Regions from separate parts of the Erwinia tracheiphila genome, predicted to be linked through region 2. Evidence: predicted binding sites of a transcription regulator. Region 2 holds the regulator's gene; each other region holds the start of a gene.
The links. Region 2 encodes LexA, which represses DNA repair genes until DNA is damaged. Its sites were predicted from a motif close to TNCTGTATGTACATACAGNA; they were not measured.
Positions count from the first base shown of each region.

Region 1 (7,321 bases), 1.2 Mb from region 2:
GCCGCTGCTGAGATAACTCATATCGCTACAGGTGCCTTGATAGCAGGATGCGGGTCATACCCTTCGATCTCAAAATCCTCAAAGCGGTAATCAAACAATGACGCCGGTTTGCGTTTGATGATCAATCTGGGCAGTGAGCGCGGCTCACGCGTCAGCTGCAGACGCGTCTGTTCCAGATGATTGCTGTAAAGGTGGGTGTCTCCGCCTGTCCAGACAAAATCACCCGGCTCCAACCCGCACTGCTGCGCCATCATATGCACCAGCAGCGCATAGCTGGCAATATTGAAAGGCAAGCCGAGGAAAATATCGCAGGAACGCTGGTAAAGCTGGCAGGAAAGTTTACCGTCAGCAACGTAGAACTGGAAAAACGCATGACAGGGTGCCAACGCCATCTGATCCAGTTCGCCGACGTTCCAGGCAGAAACAATAATACGCCGCGAATCCGGATCGCTTTTTAGCTGCTGTATTGCCTGAGTGAGCTGATCGATCTGACGCCCATCGGCAGCACCCCAACTGCGCCACTGTTTACCATAGATCGGCCCCAAATCGCCCTTTTCATCAGCCCATTCATCCCAGATAGTGACCTTATTATCCTGCAGATAAGCCGTGTTGGTATCGCCGTTGAGAAACCACAGCAGCTCATGAATGATTGAGCGCAGGTGACACTTTTTGGTTGTCACAAGCGGAAAACCTTCCTGCAAATTGAAACGCATCTGGTGGCCAAAAATGGACAGGGTGCCGGTACCGGTTCGGTCATTTTTTGGTGTACCTTCGGTGAGCACTTTTTGCATTAACGCCAGATACTGTTTCATTTTTCCTCGCTGAGTTGCTGTGCGCCCCGACGGCGACAGGCCCAAATCATCATCACCAGACCGGCGAAAATCATTGGCGTGGAGAGGATCTGCCCCATGCTGATGGCATTGTCAAACAGGCCCAGCTGCGCATCGGGCTGGCGGAAGAATTCGACAATAAAACGGAACAGGCCGTAACCAATCAGGAACAGACCAGAAACCGCCCCCATCGGGCGTGATTTACGGATAAACACATTCAGCATGATAAACAGCACTATGCCTTCCAACAGCAGCTCATAAACCTGCGAAGGATGACGCGGTAGCACGCCGTACGTTGAGAGCAAGGATTGCCATTCCGGGTGGGTGGACACCAGCGCGGCATCCTCACCACGCGAACCGGGAAACAGCATCGCCCAGGGCAGATCGGGGGCCACGCGTCCCCAGAGTTCACCGTTAATAAAGTTACCCAGACGCCCGGCGCCCAGACCAAATGGAATGAGTGGGGCAATGAAATCGGAGACCTGGAAGAAGTTACGTTTGGTGCGATGGGCAAACCACAGCATGGCCACGATAACCCCGATCAGACCGCCGTGGAATGACATCCCACCGTCCCACACTTTGAAAAGATAAAGCGGATTATCCAAAAACAGCGGCAAATTGTAGAACAGCACATAGCCAATACGTCCACCGAGGAAAACACCGAGAAATCCGGCATACAGCAGATTTTCAACTTCTTCTTTTTTCCAACCGCTGCCCGGCTTGTTAGCACGGCGCACAGCTAGCCACATGGCGAAAATAAAACCGACCAGATACATCAGGCCGTACCAATGCAGGGAGATTGGCCCGACAGAAAAAATAACAGGATCAAATTGGGGGAAAGCCAGATAGCGGTTAGTCATCTTGCACCATTTTTCAGTATCGCTCCGGCTAGCGGGCAGCGAAGTGGATCATCCAGTGTGCGCAGGGCGCAGAAACAAGGGGAGCATCATATCACAGCCAGAAAAACCCTGACCGGACTTAACTGTAAACTTTATTAATCGGTTCAGGTGACATCGTCATTTCTTTAACGGAAAAGCCGGGCTAGCGTCCACCACGAATCAGGCCGCCTAGCCCACGGCGCTCCATAAACGCCGCGACCTGGTGACGGACTTCCACTGCCTGTCGCGCTTTTAACCCCGCCTCCGCCAGTTTTTGTGCGTCGGCGTAGTCCAGATGGTGCAGCAAATACTTCACCCGTGCCACATTACGGCCGTTCATGCTTAAGTGGTGATATCCCAGCCCGATTAATAACGGAACACAGGCGGGGTCTCCAGCCATTTCACCACACAGGCACAGCTCAATTCCGGCACATTTCACTTCGTCGGCAATCATTTTTAATGCACGCAGCATCGCCGGATGCAGGCTGTCGTAGAGGTTAGCAACACGGGTATTGTTCCTGTCCACCGCCAGCAGATACTGAGTAAGATCGTTGGTGCCAATTGAAACAAAATCGACCCTCCCGGCCAGATGGGGGATCATAAAGATCATTGACGGGACTTCAATCATAACGCCAATGCGCGGTTGAGGGATGGTATAACCCAGCATCTCTTCCACTTTACGGGTGGCGCGGTCGATCAGACGGATCGCCTCATCAATTTCATCGATGCAGGTAATCATCGGCAGCAAAATACTGAGGTTGTCGCTGGCAACGTTAGCACGCAGCATCGCCCGGACCTGCACCAAAAAAATTTCAGGCTGATCGAGCGTCAGCCGGATGCCCCGCCAGCCAAGACAGGGATTTTCCTCACTGATCGGCATATAAGGCAGCTGCTTGTCGGCACCGATATCCAGCGTGCGCAGGGTGACCGGTTTGTCCAGAAAAAGCTGCAGCATTCCCTGATATTGCGCCACCTGCTCTTCTTCCGATGGAAAGCCATTTTGCAGCATAAACGGAATTTCCGTACGGTAGAGTCCCACGCCATCCACCCGGTTGCCTGACGCTTTTTCATGTTCAGCACTCAGCCCGGCGTTGAGCATGACTTTGACGGCCTCGCCACTTTTGAGCGCGGCGGGGTATTCAACCACGTCCTCTGCCAGCTTACTCAACTCATGCTCTTCACTGATCAGCCTCTGGTATTCCTGCACCAGTACCAGCTCCGGGTCTACCAGCAGCTCGCCGCGATAGCCATCAACAATCAGCAGGCGGCCATTCAGCAATTCTGGTTGTGCATCCACGCCCATCACGGTTGGGATGCCCATTGCACGTGCCATTATCGCCGCGTGAGAGTTGGCCGCACCGTCTCTAACCACTACACCTGCAAGACGGTCATGCGGCACCTCTGCCAACGTGGTTGCCGTCAGTTCATCAGCGACCAGCACGAAGTGTTCAGGCCAGCTGTTATTGTTCTGTATTGAATCATCAAGGTGAAACAGCAGGCGTTGACCCAGCACCCGCAGGTCGCAGGAACGCTCGCGCAGATAATTATCCTGAAGGCTGGCAAATTGCGCGGCGAACTTTTCAATGACCGTTTTTACCGCCCATTCTGCAACCGAGCCGTTGTCAATTTCGGCATAAAGATCTTTCTTCAGCCGGTTATCACTTAACAGATGAGAATAGAGATCGAATATCGCCGCGCTTTCTTTTTGCACGCTGGCGTTAAAACGCTTGCTGAAACGGCGAAACTCACCAGCTGCTTCATCTATTGCCAGCGACAGACGTTCACGCTCACGCACCGTATCCAGCGTTGAGGCAGCAGAAACGTTTTCCAGTGAAGGTTGCGTATTGTCCAGCCATCCCGTGGCCACCGCAACGCCAGGTGCCGCTGCCAGCGCACGAATTCGCGTCTGTCGGTACTGACCAAATAGCGCGTTGAGCTGCGACTGAGAAAGGATGGTCGCCATCTGAGTGGCTAAGGTAACAAGAAAAGACTCTTCGCTTTCGTCAAACTGACGATGCTCACGCTGCTGAACCACCAACACGCCAAGCAGCTGGCGTCTGCTGATAATGGGTGCGCCGAGGAAAGAGCGAAAACGCTCCTCTTTCACGGAAGGAACATATTTAAAGCTGGGGTGGCTTTGCGCATCCGCAAGGTTGATGGGTTCAGCCAGTCGCCCAACCAGCCCAACGATCCCTTCGTCAAATGCCAGTGCAATCGTGCGGCCACGCGGCTTTTTCAGCCCTCGTGTAGCCATCAGGTAGTAGCAGCGGCGGTCGTGGTCAGCGAGATAAACCGAGCAGACTTCGGTTTCCATCGCCAGGCAAATCTCGTTGACCAGAATATCAAGTGCCTCATTCAATCTGGGGGCACCAGCCACTTTTTCGACTATTTCACGCAGCTGTGTGAGCATAATCTGTCTGGCTTAACCTCGCTTCCGACGATAGAACGCATTACGCTGTCCGTGATTTTCCTGCAATGGCATCACCACGCTGGCAAATTCCTTCATGACCCGACGATAAACGTCACGTTTAAAAGAGACCACCTGCCTCACCGGATACCAGAAGCTAACCCATCGCCAGCCATCAAATTCAGGCGTGTTGATGGTTTGCATGTTGATATCCGCGTCATTGCACAATAATTGCAGAAGAAACCACTTCTGTTTCTGGCCGATACAGACCGGCTTTGTGTCCCAACGCACCAAACGTTTTGGCAACTTGTAGCGCAACCAGTTGCGGGTAGAGGCAAGAATACGCACGTCTTTACGGTGTAAACCGACTTCCTCGAACAGTTCCCGATACATCGCCTGTTCCGCCGTTTCCCCCGGGTTAATTCCACCCTGGGGAAATTGCCAGGAGTGCTGACCATAGCGTCTGGCCCACAACACCTGCCCCTGCCCGTTACAAATTACGATACCAACATTCGGGCGGTAGCCATCATCATCGATCACTGGACTACCTCAAACTAAAACTCGGATGTTCTGATTGTTTCATACTCCTTACAGGTGGTAAACCACTGGTTTATCTGCTCAGGAGCCGGCAGGAATGGGATAACTCAGGATAATTGGCAAAGTTATAAACAAAAAACCTTATCGGAAGGCGATTTTATTCACCTTTTCTGTGGATAGCTTTGTGCAGAACTCCATTAACCTGTGGGGAAAACTCCCGACCAGAGTCTGTTATGGTAAAATAAATAAAACCTAATATTATGTTTATAATCATCTTTTTTTGAAAAAACGCGTTAACCGTGGATTTCATCGGGCTGTCATATTGTTCTGAATCGTGACTGGCGAAAGATCGCGCACTGTTATTTTTATCCACAGGATATGTCGTAGCGCCAGGCAAAAAAAACCGAAAAAAGCATAAAATCTTCCTCGTCAAGGCTGTAAATCGAAACAGTATTCATTCTGTGAAAGACTTATCCCATTTTTCTGTGGATAACAAGGGGGAAGATCCTGTTCATTGTCAGTGACAACCAGCGCATAACCCAACATGAAGTAAAAAGGGAATACGGCAGCCAGTGCAAAAAAACATGATTAATCATGCTATTATTTCGTTTTCACATCCTCCTCCGTGCAAAACAGACTTTGTCATGGTTATTTTTTATACGCTAGCGGAGCCTTGTCTATGCGCCACTCTTTTCAGCCACTGCCCGCGCCGGAAAATGAAGCCCAACTGCTCGAACGCGCTGAAAAACTGGCAGGTTTTTCCCTGGCGGAGCTGGCGCTAAGGGCAAATCTTCCTGTTCCGGGCGATTTGCGGCGGGATAAAGGCTGGGTTGGCACGCTACTGGAGTGCCATCTCGGTGCCACCGCAGGAAGCAAGCCAGTGCAGGATTTTGCAGGAATTGGCGTGGAGCTGAAAACCATCCCTGTTAGTGCATCTGGCCGCCCGCTGGAAACCACTTTTGTTTGCGTCGCGCCACTGACAGGCAATACCGGTGTGGTCTGGCAGACCAGCCACGTACGCCACAAGCTGGCACGCGTGCTGTGGGTACCCGTGGAAGGAGAACGCACCATCCCATTGGCGGAACGTCGGGTAGGCGCGCCGCTGTTGTGGAGCCCGAACCATGAAGAAGAAGCGCAACTTCGGCAGGACTGGGAAGAACTGATGGACATGATCGTACTGGGCCAGGTGGAACGTATCACCGCCCGTCACGGTGAAGTGCTGCAAATTCGTCCCAAAGCCGCCAACAGCAAGGCACTGACCGAAGGGATAGGCGAAAACGGCCAGTCCATTATGACCCTGCCGCGCGGTTTTTATCTGAAGAAAACATTCACTGCTCCGCTTCTCGCACGCCATTTCCTGCTGTAACCCCGTCACGCGGCCACATTCTTAAAATCGGGCATCTTCCGGCAGCAACCAGCACCGTGCGGCCAGGCGTCGATCCAGACTTAAGTAAGGCGTACATATGGCTAATGTGGGTCGGGTTGAGTATCCTCTTCGTTTAACTTCTGTTTAGGATGTCATCTTTGTATGTTTGAGTGGATTGCCGACCCGGATGCCTGGCTGGCTTTGGGTACGCTGACGATTCTGGAAATCGTCCTTGGGATTGATAACATTATTTTCCTGTCTCTGGTCGTGGCAAAACTGCCTGAGCGTCAACAAAATACTGCGCGCAGGCTGGGTATGGCTGGTGCGATGTTGATGCGTATTGCACTGCTGGCCTCTATTTCCTGGGTGATTCGTCTGACCAATCCACTGTTTACGCTGATGGATCACGGCGTCTCCACACGGGATCTGATCCTTATTTCCGGTGGTCTTTTTCTGCTGTGGAAATCCGGCTTTGAGATCTATGAAACCATTGAGGGCAACGAGAGCGAGCAGAAAAACAATGTTCATTCGTTTGCCGGGGCGATTGTCCAGATTATGCTGCTGGATATTATTTTCAGCCTGGATTCGGTCATTACTGCCGTGGGGCTTTCCGATCATCTGATCATTATGATGGCTGCCGTGGTGTTTGCCGTGCTGATTATGATGTTCGCCGCCCGCACTATTGGCGAGTTTGTCGATCACCATCCGTCAGTAAAAATGCTGGCGCTGGCTTTCCTGATTCTGGTCGGCTTTACCCTCATTCTTGAGGGCATCAATATTCATATTTCCAAAGGCTATATTTACTTCGCCATGTTTTTCTCAATGGCCGTTGAATGCCTGAATTTATTGCGTAATAAAAAAAGTCACGCCTGATTTCCTCTGGCCAGCCTGCTGGCCAGTTATCCTTTTTGTAATATCACTTTACGAAAAGAATCCCTTAACCCTACGCGCTTCAGTCTATTTTCAGAGTGTTGCGATTAGCCGATTGTGTTATATGCGTTATTAATAACCAAACAAGTCGCAGGCGAGCAGAATATGAAGTGGTTAGTAAAGGCGGTTGCCTTAATGCTGGTTATGTTGGTCAGTGGATGTAGCAGCGATTATGTGATGGCCACCAAGGACGGCAAAATGATCATGACACAGGGCAAACCTGAAATCGATAAACAAACCGGCCTGGTAAAATACACCGACAACACCGACCATGAATTACAGATTAACGGCGACGACATCTCATCTATTGTCGAGCGCTGAACAGACTCTGCCACCCATTGCGATACTGCGGGCAGCCTGTCTTCATCTCCCG
Region 1 covers NZ_CP089932.1:3,574,286-3,581,606, forward strand. Annotated here, with positions in the region: gene thyA (thymidylate synthase) at 18-812, opposite strand; gene lgt (prolipoprotein diacylglyceryl transferase) at 809-1,690, opposite strand; gene ptsP (phosphoenolpyruvate--protein phosphotransferase) at 1,872-4,118, opposite strand; gene rppH (RNA pyrophosphohydrolase) at 4,131-4,655, opposite strand; gene mutH (DNA mismatch repair endonuclease MutH) at 5,332-6,018, shown strand; gene LU633_RS18650 (TerC family protein) at 6,181-6,891, shown strand; gene LU633_RS18655 (YgdI/YgdR family lipoprotein) at 7,054-7,269, shown strand.
Region 1: a site for LexA is predicted at 5,086-5,105, ahead of mutH (DNA mismatch repair endonuclease MutH). Genes of this name have one in related genera too.

Region 2 (7,321 bases):
ATCTTCACCTCTGTTGACCGACACATTGCTTGACTGGCTGATGGAAGAGGATTCCATGACCCGCCGATTTGAACAGCATTGTGAACAGGTGACGGTCAATGTTATCTGCGAAGAATTTATTACGGCAGAACAGGCTGAAGCCGAAGCGGCCTTATTACCGCATGCGTCGCGATACTGGCTACGTGAAATATTGCTGTGTGGCGACGGCGTACCCTGGCTGGCGGGGCGTACTGTTGTGCCGGAGTCCACGCTAAACGGCCCGGAGCAAATGTTACAACATTTAGGAACTCGGCCTTTAGGGCATTATCTTTTTGCCGCTTCAACCCTGACGCGTGATTTTATTGAGCCGGGTCAGGTTGGGGGCTTGTGGGGGCGCCGCTCGCGTCTGCGCCTCTCTGATAAACCCTTATTACTGACTGAACTGTTTTTACCGCCCGCACCGCTTTACTGGCCGATGCGAGCAGAAGGGAGCCTGTAACGTGGAAAAAAGTCTGCCAACCAGTAGATTTCAGGCTTACAGCCGCCTGATGCGTATTGATAAACCTATAGGTTCGCTGCTGCTGCTGTGGCCAACAATGTGGGCATTGTGGCTGGCCGGCATGCAAATCCCCCCGCTGAATATATTGCTGGTGTTCATGCTGGGCGTGTTTTTTATGCGGGCAGCGGGTTGTGTAGTGAATGATTTTGCTGACCGTAAAATTGACGGGCATGTGAAACGCACGCAATCACGGCCTCTGCCCAGCGGCGCGGTAACGTCCACAGAGGCGCGAACCCTGTTTGTCGGGCTAGTGCTGATTTCATTTTGCCTGGTGCTGACAATGAATGCGATGGCCATCTGGCTTTCGTTCGGTGGACTTGCGCTGGCTTGGGTCTATCCCTTTATGAAGCGTTATACGCATTTGCCGCAGGTTGTGCTGGGGGCTGCTTTTGGCTGGGCAATTCCAATGGCATGGGCGGCGATCAGTGAATCTGTCCCGCTGGTATGCTGGCTGCTGTTCTTTGCCAATATTTGCTGGACGGTAGCATATGACACACTATACGCCATGGTGGATCGCGACGATGACTTGCGCATTGGCGTTAAGTCGACAGCCATCCTGTTTGGGCGTTTTGATAAGCTCATCGTTGGCCTGCTGCAATTCGCCACGCTGGTTTTAATGCTGCTCACGGGCTGGATAATGCAGCTCGGGGGAGCGTTTTACTGGTCTGTCATGCTGGTAGGGGCACTGTTTATCTATCAGCAAAGATTGATTATTCACCGTGATCGTGACGCCTGTTTTCATGCCTTTTTAAATAACAATTACGTCGGGCTGGTGTTATTTGTTGGAATAGCGCTGAGTACCGCTCCTTTTGCCGCATGGCTGTAAGGTGCCGTCAGCTGCTTACGCCCTGCTGTCCTTATGCGCGACAGACAGGGTTTGGTCAGCAAAAATAACCGTTGGTTTCAGGCTCAGAAAAGAAGAAACGGCGTCTGTTAAGGACGCCGTTAGCAGTTGTGGCAAGCATGCTCAGGCCATGCTGACACGGTGTTTATCCTGCGTTACTGGGCAACCGCACTTTCAATGGTCATTCTCACTTCGTGAGTGATTAAATCAGCCAGCATCTGATAAACCTTGTGCGTTTCTTCAACCAGCGCGTCGCCGGTATCACTGATATAACCTTCGTCGCGCAGCGTCAGTACCAGCGTTGAGAACACCGCCTTGTCGAAAAATTCTGGAGCGTTGATACCATGCAGCACTGACAAACGCTGTGCCATTGTACGGCTCTCTTTTTCCAGCGTGCCCCGATTAATTGACGGATTGGCACTCAGAATGGAGAAGGTGATGGCGTAGCGTTGTAGCGTTTCACGCACGCCTGCGGCGAGCAATTGTAGGGTGTGAAAACGCAATGCGGAAAGGCGAAGCGCCTGTTCATCTGCGTTCAGCAGACCCTGATGAGCCATCTCGCCGATCAGCGCATCCAGCAAGCCGGGCAGCTCGTCTTTTTCCCAGCGCAAAAACAACTCGCTTTTCAGCATGGGATAAATAACGCTGACCTGGCGAAGCAGTTCGGCACGCGTGACTTCACGATGTTGCGTCAGGATCACCGCGATAACAGAAGGCATCACCAGCATATGATGAATGTTATTGCGGTAGTAGGTCATTAGCACCGCCTGCTCGCGTGGCAGCCCGATAATTTCGCCAATGTTATCCTGTTCGATTTCGAACTTGTTCATCCCTAATGCATGGTCCAGCAGCTTTTCTGGCGTCAGGTCCGGCACGGTTGCGTCTGGCGAATAGGGGACATTGCGCAGCAGTTGGGTATAGCAGTCCAGCTGGTCGATCATCTGCTCACGAGTCAGCGAGCGCTGGCGGGAAGCCAGCAGGGCGGTTACACACAAATTCATGGCATTGGCCGCACCGGCGTTATTGATTCGCACCATCATGCGTTGAGCAATATCGTTTACCGCGGGTGCCAGCCATGCCGGACGCTGTGCTTCAAGGGGATCAATGGCCTCACGCCATTCAGGCACCTGCCTGTTAAGATAGCTGACCAGCGGCAGGGGTTCACCAAAGTTGACATAGCCCTGACCCAGATTGCGTAGCTTTCTCAGCCCGCGCACCATCTGCATAAAGCCTTCTTTTTCCTTGGTGGCACCACGCAGCTCTTTAGCATAGGTGCTCACTTCCATGACATGCTCATACCCGATATAGATTGGCACGAGGGTGATCGGGCGATTACCGCCGCGCAGCATCGCCTGGATGGTCATCGACAGCGTGCCGGTTTTAGGATCAAGCAAACGGCCCGTACGTGAGCGGCCACCTTCCACAAAGTATTCAATGGAATAACCACGGGTAAACAGCTCACCCAGATATTCACGGAAGACAGTGGAATAAAGCTTGTTGCCTTTGAAGGTCCTGCGGATAAAGAATGCGCCGAGGCGGCGGAAAATCTGCCCGGCAGGCCAAAAGTTCAGGTTAATGCCAGCGGCAATGTGTGGCGGCACCAGGCCTTGATGATAGAGCACGTAGGAAAGCAGCAGGTAATCCATATGACTGCGATGACAAGGCACGTAGACAATCTCATGACCGTCCTGCGCCAGCTGACGCACGCGCTCACCGCCGTTCACGTTAATTCCCTGATAGAGCTTGCTCCACAACCAACCCATCACGCGATCGGTCAGGCGGATGGCTTCATAAGAGAAGTCAGCCGCAATCTCTTCCATCAGTTCCACTGCATTCTGCTGGGCTTTGTCAAGAGAGATTTTTTTACCGCGTGCTTCATCTTCAATCGCTTTTACGATCGCTTTTGATTGCAGTAGCTTATTGAACAAATCCTGGCGGACAGGCAAACGAGGGCCAATGGCGGCCAGACGCTGGCGGGCAAAATGGATTCGTGCCACTCTTGCCAGCTTTTGCGCGATAGTCTTATCCGTGCCGTGTTCGGTTGCCATACGGCGCATGGAAACCATCGGCGAAAAACGCACGAAGCTGTCACGCCCCAGCCACAGTACGGCACAGAATTTCTGAATACCGTTAAGCATACGCAGATGGGGTTGCTCTTCACCCTGAATCTCACGGCCCGGTGCCCGGCCAAACATGACCGAAACCGGGACCATCTGCACATCAAGATGAGGATTGCTGCGATGCAAATCCAGATAATCGTGAAACAGCCTCACCGATTCCAGGTTAGGGACAAAATATGGAAACAGGCGGGGGCCATCATGAATAAACACATGCCGGGGTAACACAGTTCCGTCTATTTCCAAGGGTTCCAGCGGGTCGGGAAGTTCCTGCTTGCGGCACTGCTCGCGTAGCGCCAGAAGATCGGCCTTTGAATCGTATGGCAGCACATACATAATAGGGCGTGAGGTATCCAGTCCCAGTTCAGTAATGGGATCTTTAGGAATGGCCTTACTTCTTACCAAAACTTTTACCGGTAAATTCAGTGTATTATAATAAAAACTACGCCAGCCTGACATAGACAATATGAAACCTCTTGTTAGCAAAACGCTGCAAGCATATCAGAAAGCGCCATTGAGATCTGTGGTGACGCGAAATGTGCTCGCCCTGTTTGCTGACGTTATTACGATATAAAGGTTTTTTCAAACATGACAAACAGTGTTAGCGGACTGACTCGCATTATTAAAGCGGTTGGGTACTCGTGGAAAGGTATCCGTGCTGCCTGGCAGAATGAAGCGGCTTTCCGTCAGGAAGCCGTGGTGGCGATCGTAGCTATTATCATTGCCTGCTGGCTGGACATTGATGCAATAAGCCGGGTGTTAATGATTGGCTCTGTTGGGCTGATTATGATTGTCGAGATGATCAACAGCGCCATTGAGGCCGTAGTCGATCGTACCGGTAGTAACTACCATCTGCTGTCCGGCAGAGCCAAAGATATGGGGTCGGCGGCTGTTTTACTGGCTATCTTGCTGGCCATCTTTGTCTGGGGTACGTTGCTGTTCGCGCATGTTCTCTAGCGCTCGCATAACTTTATCGATGGCTGTCTTTTGCCTAACTTTAGTTTTCAATGTGCAAATACCTGTATATACTCACAGTTGACTGTATAAACAACCAGGGGGCGGGATGAAAGCATTAACAGCAAGGCAGCAGCAGATTTATGACCTGATACGTGAACACATTAATCAGACTGGGATGCCGCCAACGCGTGCAGAAATCGCAACCCAGCTTGGTTTCCGTTCCCCTAATGCGGCTGAAGAGCATCTTAAAGCGCTGGCGCGCAAAGGCGTCATTGAAATTGTCTCTGGTGCCTCGCGGGGTATCCGTCTGATGATGGAAGAAAATGAAGGCTTGCCTCTGATTGGTCGCGTTGCGGCAGGTGAGCCTTTGCTGGCGGAACAACACATCGAAGGGCACTATCAGGTTGATCCTGACTTGTTCAAGCCTGGCGCAGATTTCCTGCTGCGCGTTAGTGGCATGTCGATGAAAGACATTGGCATTATGGACGGTGACCTGCTTGCCGTGCATAAAACGCAGGATGTGCATAATGGGCAGGTTGTGGTCGCGCGCATTGATGATGAGGTCACCGTGAAGCGTTTGAAGAAACAGGGGAATGTCGTACAGCTTCTGCCTGAAAACAGCGACTTTCAGCCGATCGTCGTCGATCTTAACAAACAAATCCTTTCTATCGAGGGACTGGCAGTCGGTGTGATTCGTAACGGTAACTGGCTGTAAGCATCTGTTCACAAAAAGACTTTTTGTTTTTGCTGGCCATCGCGCCCCATTGTGCTGAGGGCTGAATTGTAACTCCGTCAGCCAGTGGGTGATGATGCGATTCTTCAGTCATTCTGACAGGCATCTTTGGCGGCTGGCATTGCCAATGATCCTGTCCAATATCAGTGTGCCACTCCTTGGTCTGGTTGATACCGTTGTAACCGATCATCTTAATAATGCCAGCTATCTTGGCGGCGTGGCGGTGGGTTCTGGCAATCGATCCTGCCAGTCTGTGGGGTATATGTTATCTGCCGGACGGCATGTTTATTCGCGCCAGGCGTGCCAGAGAGATGCGTAACGGTATGCTGATTTCAGTCTGTAGCTATGGTTTAACACTCTTTACCGTGCCGATCCTGGACAATCACGGTTTGTGGCTGGAAGTTACTGTTTTTCTGATAATGCGTGGTGTCACCCTCGGGGCAATCTGGTGAAATCACTGGCGCAACAATAACTGGTTTGCCAGTTGACATATTCTGTTACTCAACCTTTTCGCCTCTTATGTCCTGATTTTGTTAATTTTTTTCTTATCCAATCAATAACGGTAGCAATTTCAATCCTGATTCGTGTGATTTGCAAAATTTATACTGTATTTAACTGTAATTTCAGTATTTCATAGCGCATAATTTTGCAATCGTAGATTTTCTGAAACGATATCACCAAGTCTGTTAACGTCTGGTTGAAGGAATAACGCAAATGAATAAAGATGAAGCCAGCGGCAACTGGAAACAGATTAAAGGTGAAGTGAAAGAGGGCAGGCTCACTGACGACTATATGACCGTAGTAGGAAGGTAAGCGCGATCAGTTGGTGGGTAAAATACAGGAACGTTACGGCTACGCTAAGGATCAGGCAGAGAAAGAACTCAGTGACTGGGAAAGCCATAACAATCACCACTTCTGAAAATAATCACCGTTGAGGTATGATTTTCAAAGTTGGTGGCACAGGGATGTGTCTGTACGCTGGTTGCTTTTCCTCCCTACATAACGGCCTTGAGTATCAATAATTCCTTAAAACACCCGTAGTCAACGCCCGCGTTTCCGGGGGGACAGTGCATGATCATGTTCACATGCATCCTGATGTTTACAGGCTTCCACTTCGACACACAGTTTGCACAAGCCATGTGCCTCAATAACGCTGTTAGTCAGAATAAACCCTGAAGGCAGAGCCAAAGCTTTTAATATTTTTTCCACTCCATCGGCGTGCTGCTCTGATACTGCTCCGCAGCGATCACAAATAAGCATGGCGGAAACATGGGAATGCTGCTCGAAATGATGACACACCACGTAGCTGTTTGTGGACTCAACACGATGTACAAAACCCTGTTCCAGTAAAAAGTCCAGCGCACGATAAACGGTAGGCGGTTTTGCCTGTGGCTCTCTGACGCGAAGTAAATCGAGCAGGCCATACGCGCTGATGGCGCCCTGGTGTTGACACATCAGACGAAGCACTTCCAGCCGCTGAGGTGTCAGCCTGACGCTGCGTTGTTGGCAGAGTGCTTCGGCCTGCAAAAGAATTTTTTCAGCGGTGTTTACTGTCATCATTTACTCCAGAGCCAGATCGGTTTGTTATGTTATCACGCTCAATGTAAAACGCCGAATTCTCAGCCAGAAGCCATTATGTCGCTGCAAAATTGCCCTGATTTGGGCATTTACCAATGAAAAACACAGTAATTTGCATTATTGGTGGTGTGTTAATGAAATTAATGGGTGGTGCCAGTTAATTCAGTATTATACGTTTTCTTTTTAATGCCGCTAATGTTATTTATCGCGCGATATCTTCCTGACAATGTTTTTAAAGCCGCGGGCCAGTTTCGGGGCAAAAAAAGTGCATCCTAGTCTTATTTTCTCAGGTCCGTAACAGATAAATAAAACAGCACTAACCAGATAAACCACTTTATTATTACTTAATTCGCAGGAATGAATGATTGCCTTTATATTCATTATGTAATCAGTCTCTCACTGTACGTGTTTTCGCTGTGCACTTATTCCTTATCTGGATGGGTAGAAATTAAAAATATAAAAAAATCAGTATATTAATCAGGAATTCTCATTCTGTTGTCTGATCGGTCCTGTTTTTTGCTCTGCTCGGTGCTTTGGCTGCGGGCAATTATAAT
Region 2 covers NZ_CP089932.1:4,736,929-4,744,249, reverse strand. Annotated here, with positions in the region: gene ubiC (chorismate lyase) at 1-478, shown strand, start outside; gene ubiA (4-hydroxybenzoate octaprenyltransferase) at 480-1,364, shown strand; gene plsB (glycerol-3-phosphate 1-O-acyltransferase PlsB) at 1,538-3,958, opposite strand; gene LU633_RS24550 (diacylglycerol kinase) at 4,088-4,456, shown strand; gene lexA (transcriptional repressor LexA) at 4,563-5,171, shown strand; partial or broken gene LU633_RS26390 (MATE family efflux transporter DinF) at 5,266-5,421, shown strand; gene LU633_RS26385 (hypothetical protein) at 5,540-5,680, opposite strand; partial or broken gene LU633_RS24530 (CsbD family protein) at 5,904-6,108, shown strand; gene zur (zinc uptake transcriptional repressor Zur) at 6,231-6,746, opposite strand.

Region 3 (7,321 bases), 560 kb from region 2:
TCCTGGCTCGTGGACTGGTTTTCAGGCATATCAGTTCATCTCCACGCCCCAAACGGCGAACCACCTGATACTGTACGTGTTTTTTCAACGGCAACAACCAGTGACGGTGTTCTCCTGCTGTCTGCCAGTGATGAAGCAGACCCATCGAATAAAATCCCTTATCGAACAGGGTGATACTGTTATTCGGGGTTTTCTCCGTCAGGTGCTCAGCCAGCCGCATTTCACTGACTTTTTCACTGTCGAATGCACTGGCGGCGATCAGATGGCTGCTCAGCTCCATCAGACAAACCATTCGCACCTGAGGATAGCCGCCTTCGCCGTACTGGCTGCTGTGTTTACTGAAGACGGCTCTGTTTTCCGGCGTATCGGCGGTACGCCAGACCACGCCGTCGACAGCAAACAGATTCAGACCGTGCCATTTTGGATGTGCAGCCTGCTGATTCCAGTGCTGCTGTGTGATATCAAAAAGCTCCCGCACTGCATTTTCACCCAGAGTCTTACGGCGCTGAATGACAGCGCTGCGTGCGGTAAAAGGAGCTCCGGTCCGGTCAGTAATATCCATCAGATTGACGATTTCGGTCATCGGACGATCGCAAAAAATGGACATCCCAACGACAAGCCAAATCATGGATTCGAGGGAAAGTTTACGTTTACGCAAAGTAACGGTATCGGTCAGGGTGAGCGCCTGCTGAATAAGCTCGGGAGGAATAAGGTCGGCGAGACTACGGGCGCGCTCAGGAGTGGCGGCATTGATGATGCCGAGGGCCTGGGAAAGTTCCATTTAAAAAGGGTTCCATGATGAACATAGAACCCTTTTTACCGCATAAACCGACCCTGTAAATAATTCTGTGTATCTGCCACCGTATTAAAGGTGATCGCTCAGGCGGTCACCAAACTCGATAATAAAGCGACTCATTGCCAGCCGCCAGTTCTGGATCGGCATACTCCATTTTTTCGAGGCCGACTGGATTGCCAGATATATCACCTTGCGCACTGAGTCATCTGTCGGGAACACTTTGCGTTTCTTTATCGCTGCCCGGATAACGCTGTTCAGCGACTCGATGGCATTCGTGGTGTAGATAGCCTTACGTATATCTGGTGGATAACCAAAGAACGTATTGAGATTTTCCCAGTGTGCACGCCAGCTTTTGCTGATTTGCGGATATTTGTCGTCCCAGACATCAGCGAACTTATCCAGGGCCATCAGCGCTGCTGCTTCTGTCGGAGCCTGATAAACCGCTTTCAGACCGCCAGTAACGGCTTTATAGTCCTTCCATGACACGTATTTCAGGCTGTTGCGTACCATGTGAATAATGCACAACTGGATATGCGTCTGCGGGTACACGCTGTTTATCGCATCCGGAAAGCCCTTAAGGCCATCCACGCAGGCAATCAGGATATCCTGGAGACCTCGATTCTTCAGCTCAGTCAGCACGCTGAGCCAGAACTTCGCACCTTCATTTTCTGCGAGCCACATGCCCAGTAATTCTTTCTGGCCTTCGGTGTTAATACCCAGAGCAAGGAATACGGCTTTGTTAATTACAGTGCCACTGTGGCGAACTTTTACGACAATACAGTCAAGATAAACAATGGGATACAGAGCATCCAGCGGACGGTTTTGCCACTCAGATACCTGCTCTTTCACCGCATCAGTGACTTTCGATATCAGCGTGGGTGAGACGTCCGCATCGTACATTTCTTTGAAGGTGGCGACAATCTCCCGGGTGGTCATGCCTTTTGCATACAACGACAGGATCTGACTGTCCATCTGCGTAATACGTGTCTGATTTTTCTTAATAAGCTGAGGTTCGAAGGTGCTTTCACGATCACGTGGTGTACTGATTTCAATCTCACCATCGTCGCACAACAACGTTTTTGACGAATAACCATTGCGGGTATTTGAGCCTGTTTTGGGTGCGTTCTTTTCGTGTCCGATGTGGTCAGTCAGCTCAGCATTGAGCGCAGTTTCAACTGTAAGCTTCGTCAGCATGCGGGAAAACTGGTTGAGATCGGCTTCGGTTTTCAGCCCCTTAGCCAGTTCAGCCGCAAGGGCTTTGAGTCTTTTTTCGTCCATAATTACCTGTCTCCGTTATCGAAATGAAGATATCAAAAACAGGCAGATACACAATTTAAATTACAGGCTCCATAAACCGGATCGGTCAACCGATCCTTAAATGATCGGCATTAACCTCTGAGGATTGGATTTATCTTCATTCTGATTAACACCGGCAGATCCCAGTGCTGACCTTTATGTGTGACTTCGCGGATCTTGCGCTTCACGGTTTTCATTGATTTCGGTGAGGGGTAATAGTAGGTTTTCAGCTTTCCGTCCTTTTTGGACGACTGCACTGCGAACCTGTGACCGAGAAACTCAAACGGCGATTTAGTCGCGTTAACGACTTTTGTCTTCTCTGCGTTAAGTGTTAACCCAAGCCGACCCAGTACCCTCTGGGCCTGAGCCAGATAAAACTTCGGTTGCTTTCTGCACAAAATGACAAAGTCATCGGCATAACGCACTAGATGAGCGTCATGCCATCGCTGGTTAAATCCCTGCTTTTCCCAGACATGGTCAAGCCAGTGGAGGTACAGATTTGCCAGTAGTGGCGATATGACGCCTCCTTGCGGAGTGCCTGTATCACTGCTCTTCTGACCAACCTCACCCATAACTCCGGCTTTCAACCACATTTCAATCAGCTTCATGACCGGACGGTCAATGACTCTGATCCTCACTGACAGCAGCAGTTTGTCGTGGGGGATAGTGTCGAAATACGACTTCAAATCGGCATCCACCACCCCAATGACATTTAAAGTTCAGCCATTTATAGATCTCTCTCAGCGCCTGTTGCGCACTTCTGCGCGGTCGGAAGCCATATGAGAAGTCTTTAAAGCCCGCTTCGAACAGCGGTTCTATGACGATCTTTACTGCTGCCTGTACTACACGGTCTGCTATAACGGGTATGCCAAGCGGCCTTTCCTTTCCATCTGACTTCGGGATATAAACCCTCCGTACAGGCTGTGGAGCATACCGTTTCGCAACAAGTTTCTTCTGGATATCCCGCAGGAAATTACCAACGCCGATCTCTTTCTCAACCTGTTCGATTGAGAGCCGGTCAATGCCCGGCGCACCTTTGTTAGCTCTGACCTGAGTCCATGCCATGCCTAAAACCTGATTACTGCATACCTTGTCATACAGAACACCAAACTTACGTTTCGGATCCGCCTTGGCGGCCAGGTATAGCTTGCGTTGCAGTACTCGTACCTTTTCAAATGCCGTGTTTTGAGCTTTCGCAATCACGTAGTACCTCCTGCATCACAAAGCCTGACAGAAGTAGAGGTCCTTCCTTACGGCTGAGTTTTGTTGTCTCAACCGTCATCAGTACTATGGCCTCCTCCGACTCCTCTATCCCGCGTCTATCCGGATTTCGGTGGACGCCTTATACCTTCAATTACGTGGTGGGTTACCCCACGATGGGGAGAGGTCTCGACTGTTCCGCTCGACACTTTCTACACATCCTATCTCCAAAACCCCGGATCCCTGGCCCGACTTCACATGGTTAATTAATCCATCGGACTGCACTGGCCTTCGCCCCCATTCCAGAGGCTCGGCAAAATCACCCTACGCCATACTCTCCCAGCATTGTTGTATGGTTGACATTTACGAGGCGGATTTGAGTTCACTGTCAGTTACGGGCTGTGTATTTGCGCGCGCCCACTGTCTGGGGCTGGGACAACGTTTATCCGGCGCTGTTCCCGCGTTTCAGTCACCTTCCACACGTACGCCATAGCTACACGGTCAAATTAACCAACTACCGTGGCAGGACTCTCACCTGCAAGTAATCGAGCAGCTTTTCAGTCCACTCAAAACGGGATATCGTCGTCAAAATCCATCGGCGGTTCATTGCTGATGGGTGCGCTGTTTTGCTGTGACTGTGGCCGTGACGCCTGACCGCCGCCGCTGAACTGGTTGCCGCCCTGCGGCTGCTGAGGCTGACCCCAGCCGTTATTATTACCCTGGTTATTACCACCAGCCTGCGCACCGCCGCCCTGGCGGCCACCCAGCATCTGCATGGTGCCACCAACGTTAACAACCACTTCTGTGGTGTATTTCTCAACGCCTGCCTGATCGGTCCATTTACGCGTCTGAAGCGCACCCTCAATATAAACCTGAGAACCTTTGCGCAGATATTCGCCCGCCACTTCAGCAAGCTTTCCAAACAGCACCACGCGATGCCATTCTGTTTTCTCTTTAGTTTCACCAGTCTGTTTGTCACGCCAGCTTTCAGAGGTAGCCAGAGTGATATTGGCAACAGCACCGCCATTCGGCATGTAACGGACTTCAGGATCCTGACCCAGGTTGCCTACCAGGATCACTTTATTTATGCCTCTGCTGGCCATGTTCGCCTCTCCGATAAATGTTCTGCGTTAATTCTAAGCCAGAAATTCTAACACTGTATATCACCAAATCCCATCTTCCGATCGCGATCGACCAGGGCAGATCCTGCTGGCAATGTTTCATTTCAGTCATTGAAGGAAGATCGTAGATTTTTCACTAATCCGGCGAAACAACAGCCCTCCTGGTTTCAAACAGATGACAGAACACTGTATATCCAATCAGTTTTTTTTGTGCCATAATGACAGGCTTCATCCTGGCCGTGCCAGACAGGCATGGTGGGTCTGTGTTAATCCGGGAATTGTGAATGGATAAGATCGAAGTTCGGGGTGCACGCACCCATAATTTGAAAAACATTAACCTGATCATCCCTCGCGACAAACTGATTGTGGTCACCGGCCTGTCAGGTTCGGGGAAATCCTCACTGGCGTTTGACACCCTTTATGCAGAAGGTCAGCGCCGCTACGTCGAGTCGCTCTCAGCCTATGCGCGCCAGTTTCTTTCGCTGATGGAGAAACCGGACGTTGATCATATTGAAGGGCTGTCCCCGGCAATTTCAATCGAGCAGAAATCGACGTCACACAATCCGCGTTCTACCGTAGGCACCATCACCGAAATCCACGACTATCTACGCCTGCTGTTTGCCCGTGTGGGTGAACCCCGCTGCCCGGAACACGATGTTACCCTGGCCGCGCAAACCGTTAGTCAGATGGTGGATAACGTGCTGGCACTGACAGAAGGACGCCGCCTGATGCTGCTGGCCCCCATTATCAAAGAACGTAAAGGAGAACACAGCAAAACCCTGGAAAACCTCGCCTCCCAGGGCTATATCCGCGCACGTATTGATGGTGAAGTCTGCGATCTCTCCGATCCGCCAAAACTTGAGCTGCAAAAAAAGCACACCATCGAAGTGGTGGTTGATCGTTTTAAGGTACGGGACGATCTGCAACAGCGCCTTGCTGAATCATTTGAAACCGCGCTGGAACTCTCGGGCGGCACTGTCGTAGTCGCCGATATGGATGATACCAGCGCTGAAGAGCTGGTTTTCTCCGCTAATTTTGCCTGCCCGGTCTGTGGTTACAGCATGAGCGAGCTGGAGCCGCGTCTGTTTTCCTTTAATAATCCGGCTGGCGCCTGCGCAACCTGCGATGGTCTGGGGGTGCAGCAATATTTTGATCCCGAGCGCGTGGTGCAAAACCCAGATCTTTCTCTGGCCGGGGGTGCCATTCGCGGCTGGGATCGCCGTAACTTCTATTACTTTCAGATGCTGTGTTCTCTGTCCGAACATCTGAATTTTGATATCGAAACACCGTTTATTTCGCTGGATGCCAGCACCCGCAAGGTTATCCTTTATGGTTCAGGCAAAGAAAATATCGAGTTTAAGTACATTAATGATCGCGGTGATACCTCTGTTCGCAGGCATCCGTTTGAAGGTGTGCTGCACAACATGGAACGCCGTTATAAAGAAACGGAGTCGGCCGCAGTACGGGAAGATCTGGCAAAATTTATCAGCAATCGTGCCTGCGCCAGCTGTGAAGGCACTCGTCTGCGTCGCGAGGCGCGCCATGTGTTTGTTGAAAATACCAATCTGCCCACCATCTCTGATATGAGTATCGGTCACGCAATGACCTTTTTTCAGGAGATGAAGCTCAGTGGTCAGCGGGCAAAAATCGCGGAGAAAGTGCTGAAAGAGATTGGCGACAGGCTGAAGTTCCTCGTCAACGTCGGCCTGAATTACCTTTCGCTGTCCCGCTCCGCTGAAACGCTTTCAGGCGGTGAAGCACAGCGTATCCGCCTGGCCAGCCAGATCGGTGCGGGTCTGGTTGGGGTGATGTATGTGCTCGATGAGCCTTCTATTGGCCTGCACCAGCGCGATAATGAGCGCCTGCTGGAAACACTGGTGCATTTACGTAATCTTGGTAACACGGTCATTGTGGTTGAGCATGACGAAGATGCGATCCGCGCGGCGGATCACGTTATCGATATTGGCCCCGGCGCCGGTGTGCGCGGCGGTCAGGTGGTAGCAGAAGGCACCGTGGATGACATTATGGCGGTGGATGCCTCGCTGACCGGTCAATTCCTCAGCGGTAAGCGCAGCATCGCCGTTCCACAGGAGCGAGTAAAAGCCGCCCCGAATAAAGTGCTGAAGCTCACTGGTGCAAAGGGTAACAATTTGAAGGATGTCACTCTGACGCTACCGGTTGGCCTGTTCAGCTGTATTACTGGCGTTTCCGGTTCAGGTAAATCAACGCTTATTAACGACACGCTGTTTCCGATTGCGCAAAGACTGTTGAACGGTGCCACCATTATTGAGCCAGCGCCCTATCGCGACATCAGCGGTATGGAGCATTTCGATAAGGTTATCGATATCGATCAAAGCCCGATTGGGCGTACCCCCCGTTCCAACCCAGCGACCTACACCGGTATTTTTACCCCGGTACGCGAGCTGTTTTCGGGGGTTCCTGAATCACGCACGCGTGGCTACACGCCAGGCCGCTTCAGCTTTAACGTGCGTGGTGGTCGCTGCGAAGCTTGCCAGGGCGATGGTATGATTAAAGTGGAAATGCACTTTCTGCCGGATATTTACGTCCCGTGCGATCAGTGCAAGGGCAAACGCTATAACCGTGAAACACTGGAGATTAAGTACAAAGGCAAAAGTATTCACGAAGTGCTGGAGATGACCATTGAAGAGGCACGGGAATTTTTCGATGCCGTTCCTGCGCTGGCGCGTAAGCTGCAAACGATGATGGATGTGGGGCTTTCCTATATCCGCCTGGGGCAGTCAGCCACCACGCTGTCCGGCGGTGAAGCCCAACGCGTGAAGCTGGCGCGAGAGCTGTCGAAGCGTGGCACAGGCCAGACGCTGTATATTCTTGATGAACCTACCACCGGCCTGCACTTTGCAGATATCCAGCAGTTACTGGAAGTCCT
Region 3 covers NZ_CP089932.1:376,581-383,901, reverse strand. Annotated here, with positions in the region: gene LU633_RS01895 (IS4 family transposase) at 1-781, opposite strand, end outside; gene LU633_RS01890 (IS256 family transposase) at 866-2,074, opposite strand; gene LU633_RS25685 (reverse transcriptase domain-containing protein) at 2,185-2,778, opposite strand; gene LU633_RS25680 (reverse transcriptase domain-containing protein) at 2,711-3,295, opposite strand; gene ssb1 (single-stranded DNA-binding protein SSB1) at 3,859-4,395, opposite strand; gene uvrA (excinuclease ABC subunit UvrA) at 4,698-7,321, shown strand, end outside.
Region 3: a site for LexA is predicted at 4,598-4,617, ahead of uvrA (excinuclease ABC subunit UvrA). Genes of this name have one in related genera too.

Region 4 (7,321 bases), 1.6 Mb from region 2:
CACGGTCAGGGCTTTTCGTGATGGCATCAGGCGAGCGACTTTATCTGTTCGCTAAGGGGCTGGCATACCGGACGATGCGCAATTATCCTGCTTCGCTTCGGCTCTCAGCCAATATCATCATGACGTGATAAACAGGTTCGCAGAAAGCCTCACGCACCGGGTCCCCCATCACATTCTGCTCTGATGCTCAATCAGTGCAAAAAACACATCGCGCAGCACGTCGCGGGCAGCGCGGTTTTCGGGGCTGCCTGACTCTCGCCACAAATCGTATTGAACCATCGCGGATACGGGTACTTCCGTTACACATTTCCCCGTAAACGAAATGCAGTACCATTACCATGCCGAAATAAAAAAACCTGCACAGCGGCAGGCTTTTACGGGATAGATTCCGGGACTGGATAACAGTATGCATAAAGTATTCTGGCTAAAGGTTCGTGCTGTTAACGCAGGCGTGACACTATCGCAGCGTTCAGGAAGCCGCGATAAACAGCTCGCGCAGCTGATGCAGCCGATCACGCACCTGGGCCGCCTCTTCAAACTCCAGATTCCTCGCATGCTCCTGCATTTTTGCTTCAAGCTGCTGAATCTGTTTTTGCAGGCCTTTCGGCGACATATCCATCACCGCCGCATCCTCTTCCACTATGCTGCGCGAGGCTTTACCACGGGTTTTGTTTTTACTCTTGCCAATTCCCTGACCCAGCTCAAGAATATCCGCGATTTTCTTGTTCAGCCCCTGTGGAACGATGCCCTTCTCCTGATTATAAAGCGTCTGCTTTTCACGCCGCCGTTCCGTTTCGCCTATCGCTTTTGCCATGGACGGCGTGATCCTGTCACCATACAAGATCGCCTTGCCATTAACGTTACGCGCCGCGCGGCCAATAGTCTGTATCAGCGAACGTTCAGAACGCAGGAAGCCTTCTTTGTCGGCATCGAGAATAGCAACCAGCGACACTTCCGGCATATCCAGCCCTTCTCTTAGCAGGTTGATCCCTACCAGCACATTGAACTTGCCCAGCCTCAGGTCGCGGATGATCTCCACACGCTCTACGGTGTCAATGTCCGAATGCAGATAGCGCACCCGTTCGCCGTGCTCTTCCAGATATTCGGTGAGATCTTCCGCCATTCGCTTGGTCAGAACGGTCACCAGCACCCGCTCGTTAATCACCACCCTTTTACGGATTTCGGAGAGCAGATCGTCCACCTGGGTAGCAACGGGTCTCACTTCAACCAGTGGGTCAAGCAGCCCGGTTGGGCGCACCACCTGATCGATCACGTCTCCGCCTGACTTTTCCAGCTCGTAATTACCCGGCGTCGCGGAAACGTAAATAGTTTGCGGAGCCAGCGCTTCAAATTCTTCAAACTTCATCGGACGGTTATCCAGCGCGGACGGCAGGCGAAAACCGTACTCAACCAGGGTTTCCTTCCTGGCCCGGTCACCGCGATACATCCCGCCAATTTGTGGAATGGTGACATGGGATTCGTCAATGACCAGCAGGCCGTCGGCGGGCAAATAATCAAACAGCGTCGGTGGCGGCTCACCCGGCCCGCGCCCCGACAGATAGCGGGAATAGTTTTCAATGCCTGAGCAGTAGCCCAGCTCGTTCATCATTTCCAGATCGAACTGTGTGCGCTGCGAGATCCGCTGTTCTTCCAGCAGCTTGTTATTGTCCAGCAGCGTTTTGCGGCGATCCACCAGTTCAAGTTTGATCTCTTCCATCGCCTGAAGAATACGTTCACGCGGGGTGACGTAATGCGTCTTCGGATAAATGGTATAGCGTGGGATTACCGAGCCGATCTGCCCGGTCAGCGGGTCAAAGATAGACAGGCGCTCGACTTCTTCATCAAACAGCTCGACGCGCAACGCGTAATCGTCAGACTCTGCTGGGAAGATATCAATGACTTCGCCGCGCACGCGAAAGGTGCCTCGCTGGAAAGCCTGATCGTTGCGGGTATACTGTAGTTCGGCCAGCCGACGTAAAATGGCCCGCTGGTCGATGACCATTCCCCGCGTCAGATGCAGCATCATCTTCAGGTAGAGGTCCGGGTCGCCGAGGCCATAAATAGCGGAGACTGACGCTACAACAATGACGTCCCGCCGCTCAAGCAGCGCTTTGGTCGCTGACAGCCGCATCTGTTCAATATGTTCATTAACCGATGCATCTTTTTCGATGAAGGTGTCAGAACTCGGAACGTAGGCTTCCGGCTGATAGTAGTCATAGTAGGAAACGAAATATTCCACCGCGTTATCTGGAAAAAATTCCTTCATCTCACCGTAAAGTTGGGCTGCTAAGGTTTTATTGGGTGCAAGCACCATAGTCGGGCGATTGAGGTCGGCGATGACGTTGGCCACGGTAAAGGTTTTACCCGATCCGGTCACACCAAGCAGCGTCTGGTGCGCCAGACCATTTTCAAGCCCCTCTTCCAGAAGACGGATAGCCTCCGGCTGATCGCCAGAAGGATTGAAATCGGACTTAAGTTTAAAGACTTTGCTCATTGCATGAGGACTCGCTGAAGAATGATACCGACCGGGATCTGATTTTACTCTGCATGGTCAATTTTGCCAGCAAATAATACTGGATACATAAACAGTATTATTACATAATGCACCTGCAATGATTGTGAAGCGTCGTGGGACAGCAGAGCAAAACGTATTCGGTCAGAAATCCAGAAAATTATCCCCAGCCATCCCAGGTTTTTAACATTTGTCAATATGCCATGGCAAAATAATCCGGTGAAAACCCTGGTCGATTCGGCGCAGCTTGCTTTTAATTAATTATTTGAATAATAAAGAAAATTATATTTTGGCAGCTTTAAAAGCAATATAAGCTCAGGCCGCGCCCACTCTCGTTTCCCGCAGGTTTTCATCTGTTCATACACAAGCTTATCCACAGGAATAGTGGATAACTGATTACAGCGCCTGAGCCATCTGCTGTGGGTAATCTGTTAAGTCCCGACCTGTCTGGTCGTAAATATTTTTTTTGAATTTTTTTTGTCCCGGTTATGACCAAATTTGCAGATGAGAAGCACATTCAGCGTATAAGAACCATCTTTTTTTGCCATTTTTTCACGCTGCCTGAGCGCCCAACGGGACAGTATCTTTGTCAAAAGTAATCAGTACCAGGCACCATAAGAGTGCAAATGAAAATGACCTGGGGCAATTGTTTAACAACTCTGACTATTTTCGCCATTTACTATTAGCGCCAACAGGGCGTTGGCGCTAATAGTAAATGGCATATTAATTGCACTATCTTACTGGTCGCCTCAGCATACGACGCCATAGTACGTCAGGCAATGAAGAACGTATGAAATGTCGCGGAAAGCCGATGCGTTCAGGTGAGATCATACCGGGTGTTTATGAAGGAGAGTGTCAGATGCTGAGTTTGCGTTCAATCAATCAGTTTTACGGGCAAAACCATATTCTGTGGGATGTAGATCTGGATTTACCAGCTGGCACCTGCACTGGCGTGGTTGGTCAGCCGGGGATGGGTAAAACAACGCTGGTGAATTGCATCATGGGCCACCTGCCCATTAACAGCGGCTCGATGACATGGCAGGAAGCCAATCTGCCTCCTCAGAACTTACTGTTGCAGCCCGTCGAACGGCGGGCCGCGCTCGGCATTGGCTATGTCCCTCAGGGGTGTCAGATTTTCTCCCAACTCAGCGTGGAAGAAAACCTGCAAATCGCCCTGCTTGCCGGGGCTGGACACCATCGGCATCGTGCGATTCCTCAGATGATCTACGATCTTTTTCCCGCGCTTTATTCTTTGCGGCATCACCGGAGCGGCGAATTGCCGCTGGATCAGCAGCAACAGCTGGTGCTGGCCAGAGCGCTGGTGTTAAAGCCTAAATTGCTGATTCTGGATGAGCCAACCGATGGGATGTCTCCATGGCTGGAGGAGGAAATGGGCAATCTTATCCACAGGCTGAATCATGATTTCGGCCTGACAATCCTGCTTCTGGAACAGCGGATTTCTTTTATTCGCCGCGTGGCCGATTATTTTTTGCTGCTGCACAGGGGACGCAATGTCGCCCATGGCAAAGTGACCGATTTGAATCAGCGGATTATCGACACATGGCTCACCGCCTCATAATGATTTGAGAACATTTAACGGGCAGCATGCCAAAGGCGAGCATCAGCGATGCCCCCCTTTATGTATCCCTGCCTGAAAAGCAGTGCCGCATGAACAGCAGAAAATCAGTAACAGAATGGCCTTGCGGGTTACTCAGGCGTCTAACAAACAGCACTGTTTCCATCGGGGACAACGCAGTGAATGGAAAACATTTCAGAGAAAGCGTGTATCCATATTATAAAAGCAACCTGTTAACGTAATGCGATATAACGCCTGAAGCCACCACGGAGTTATTATTGCTATCGCAGTAAAAAACCAGCGCCGCCTGGCATAAAGATTAATGAAAACCCGTACCGCCACAGCAATAATGACTTACTCTGACAGGCTGCTGAAAAACAATGTTATTCCGATACGTTATTATTTTATTTCACACGCTTTCGCTTTCCATTTCCCCCAGGGAAAGCGGCTCCTGAAATGCGTTAATACCATACAGTTGACCATGATCTTTTTCCATTGCTGATACCATCTTGCCATCAACGCAGACCCTTTCATCCTCTAATAAATCGAACGTACTATTCGGCGTCCTCGAACAACCTGTAATAAACCCACAAAGCGAAAATCCTGTGCCAGAAAGCATCCCTCTGGCGGATGGCTGGTGCAAAGGAGAGTAATTATATTCATCGTTACCATTTTTTACTGACGACAGCTTTTCCGGGATGACTTTATTATGGTTATAATCCTGATTAGACCCGGATAGTTGATAAGTAAAATTGTGGTGTCGCGGTACAGGGGGGATCACAATTGGCTTTAACGGCATTTTTCTCATCCTTTCATTTACGTGAAAAGCAGTAGTGATTAAAACCGTTGATTATAATTAATTATGGTGATGGTTGCGCAGCGCATTTTTTCAAAAATCGTGATTATTCATTCATCGTTCAGCGGACCTGTTACCTTATCCGTTCAACCCACAACTTCATGGCGAAGAAAATTCAAAAGCAAGCTAACAAAACAGTATATATGTATTAAAAACCTTGATTAATTCAAGACAGAAACCCATTTTCAGGCTGGATTTCCGTCCTTAAGACTACGCGAAACGAAGATGTTTTGGCAGGACTATTCAGGCAGGCTGAGATACTGCCCTAACCTGTCAAGATCAGCGGGGTCGATCAGATGGGGGATTTCCCCCAGCATCGGTGCCATCAGATGCTGCCGTAACCAGGCCAGATATTCAGCATGTCGCCTGCCCGCAGGCTGCACACCATTGGCAATCCATCCTGCAAGACGCAGCCCGGATGCCTCAATGGCGCGTGCGGTAAGCATCGCATGATTAATACAGCCCAATCGAATCCCTACCACCAGCACCACTGGCAGTTGCTCCTGCACCACCCAGTCGGCAAAGCTGGCACGGGCAGAAAGCGGAGTAAACCAGCCACCGGCACCTTCCGTCAATACCCAGTCGGCCTGGCGAGTCAGTTTTGTCAGTCCGGCTGAAAGCTGAGAAAAAAGGATCGGCCGCTGCTCAACTTCACTGACAATATGGGGTGAGGTTGGCTCTGAAAAAGCCAGCGGATTGATGTCGTCATAGGGCAGCGACAGCGCGCTGTTGCGTTGCAGCGCCAGTGCGTCACCATTGCGAAGCCCTTCCGGCGTCATCTCACAGCCGGATGCGACCGGCTTATAGCCAACGGCACAAAAACCCGCCGCCCGCGCCGCCTGTAATAACGCCTGACTGGCAACGGTTTTACCCACTTCCGTATCTGTTCCGGTAATAAACCAGCGTTTAGTCACAATGAATTACTCCATACGCCAGATGGTAACTGAGCAGAAAACCGCGTCGGTCCTGCGGCCAGTGTTGTGCCAGTTGCTGCAGTCGACGGCGACTGAGCAACATCCCGTTGCGTCCCTGATGCAGATGGGTGGCCCCAATCCCCTTCAGCGAGCGCAGCGCGCTGAGTACGTCAGGAAAGCCCTGCGTCAGGGTTTGATAATGCCACTGCACCGGCAGCAATTTTCCTGACTGGCACATGTCATCAACGCTGAGAAAGCAATTAACCGGTACGACTGAGTCCAGCCCTCGCCAGGCAATATTAAGTTCATTAAGGGATCCGGCGGCAAGCGTGGAAAACAGCACCTGGCCCCCTGGTCGCGTCACCCTGTAAAGTTCATGCAGAGCCAGACTCAAATCGCTGCACCATTGCACGGCAAGGTTGCTCCAGCAGAGATCAAAACACGGTTGCGCAAACGGCAAGGCTTCAATATCACCCGTTAGATAACGATCGGCGGCCTGCTGTGATTGAGCCTGAAGTAACATCTCGGCTGACAAATCCAGCGCAGTGACCTCGTTTCCGGCGTAACGCCAGCGCTGGCTGAACCAGCCGGTTCCGCAGCCCGCATCCAGCACATTCTGCCCCTGCCGTTGACGGGCATAGCGGGCCAGCTGCTCACCGCTGCTACGTTGCAACCCCGCGTAGCGATCATAGCCAGAGGCCGCCCGGCCAAATGCCCTGGCGACAGCCTGTTTATTAACGATGTGCGTCATGCAGCACCTCCAGCAAATGGTGAATATCCTCTGGCTGATGGCAGGCATTAAGGGTGATGCGCAGCCTGGCGGTACCCGGCGACACCGTCGGTGGCCGGATGGCGGTTAGCCAGAATCCCCGTTGCCGCAGGCTTTCCGCCAGCGTCATCGCACGCTGCTCATCGCCAATGATAAGTGGCTGAATCGCTGTGGTGGATGGCGCGACAGTCATCCCCAGCTGTCCGGCACCTTCGCGGAACAGCCGGATGTTTTGACGCAGCCGCTGCCGCAGTTCATCTCCCTGCTGAATGCAGGAAAGCGCGGTTTGCAAAGCGCAAACCTGCGCGGGCGGCATAGCGGTGCTGTAAATCAGGTGGCGGGCAAATTGCAACAGATAATCCGCCGTCTCCTCGCTGCATAACACTGCCGCTCCGCTAATGCCAAAAGCCTTGCCAAATGTCACCACCAGCAGTTCCGGCTGAACCTGCTGCTGCCAGCAGCTGCCTCTGCCCTGCTCGCCGCAGGTACCAATACCGTGTGCATCGTCCACCATTAACCAGCCTCCGTACTGGCAAGTAAGCCGGTGCAGTTCAGCCAGCGGCGCACGGTCGCCGTCCATACTGAAGACACCCTCGGTGACCACCAGCGTCTCTCCCGCCGGCGGCGAAATGCACAGCAGTTTTGCCAGCGACGCCGGCTGATTATGGGCAAAGCGCCGTAGCAGGGCCGGACT
Region 4 covers NZ_CP089932.1:3,108,540-3,115,860, forward strand. Annotated here, with positions in the region: gene uvrB (excinuclease ABC subunit UvrB) at 470-2,494, opposite strand; gene LU633_RS16330 (ABC transporter ATP-binding protein) at 3,372-4,091, shown strand; gene LU633_RS16335 (hypothetical protein) at 4,498-4,887, opposite strand; gene bioD (dethiobiotin synthase) at 5,184-5,858, opposite strand; gene bioC (malonyl-ACP O-methyltransferase BioC) at 5,851-6,609, opposite strand; gene bioF (8-amino-7-oxononanoate synthase) at 6,593-7,321, opposite strand, start outside.
Region 4: a site for LexA is predicted at 2,572-2,591, ahead of uvrB (excinuclease ABC subunit UvrB). Genes of this name have one in related genera too.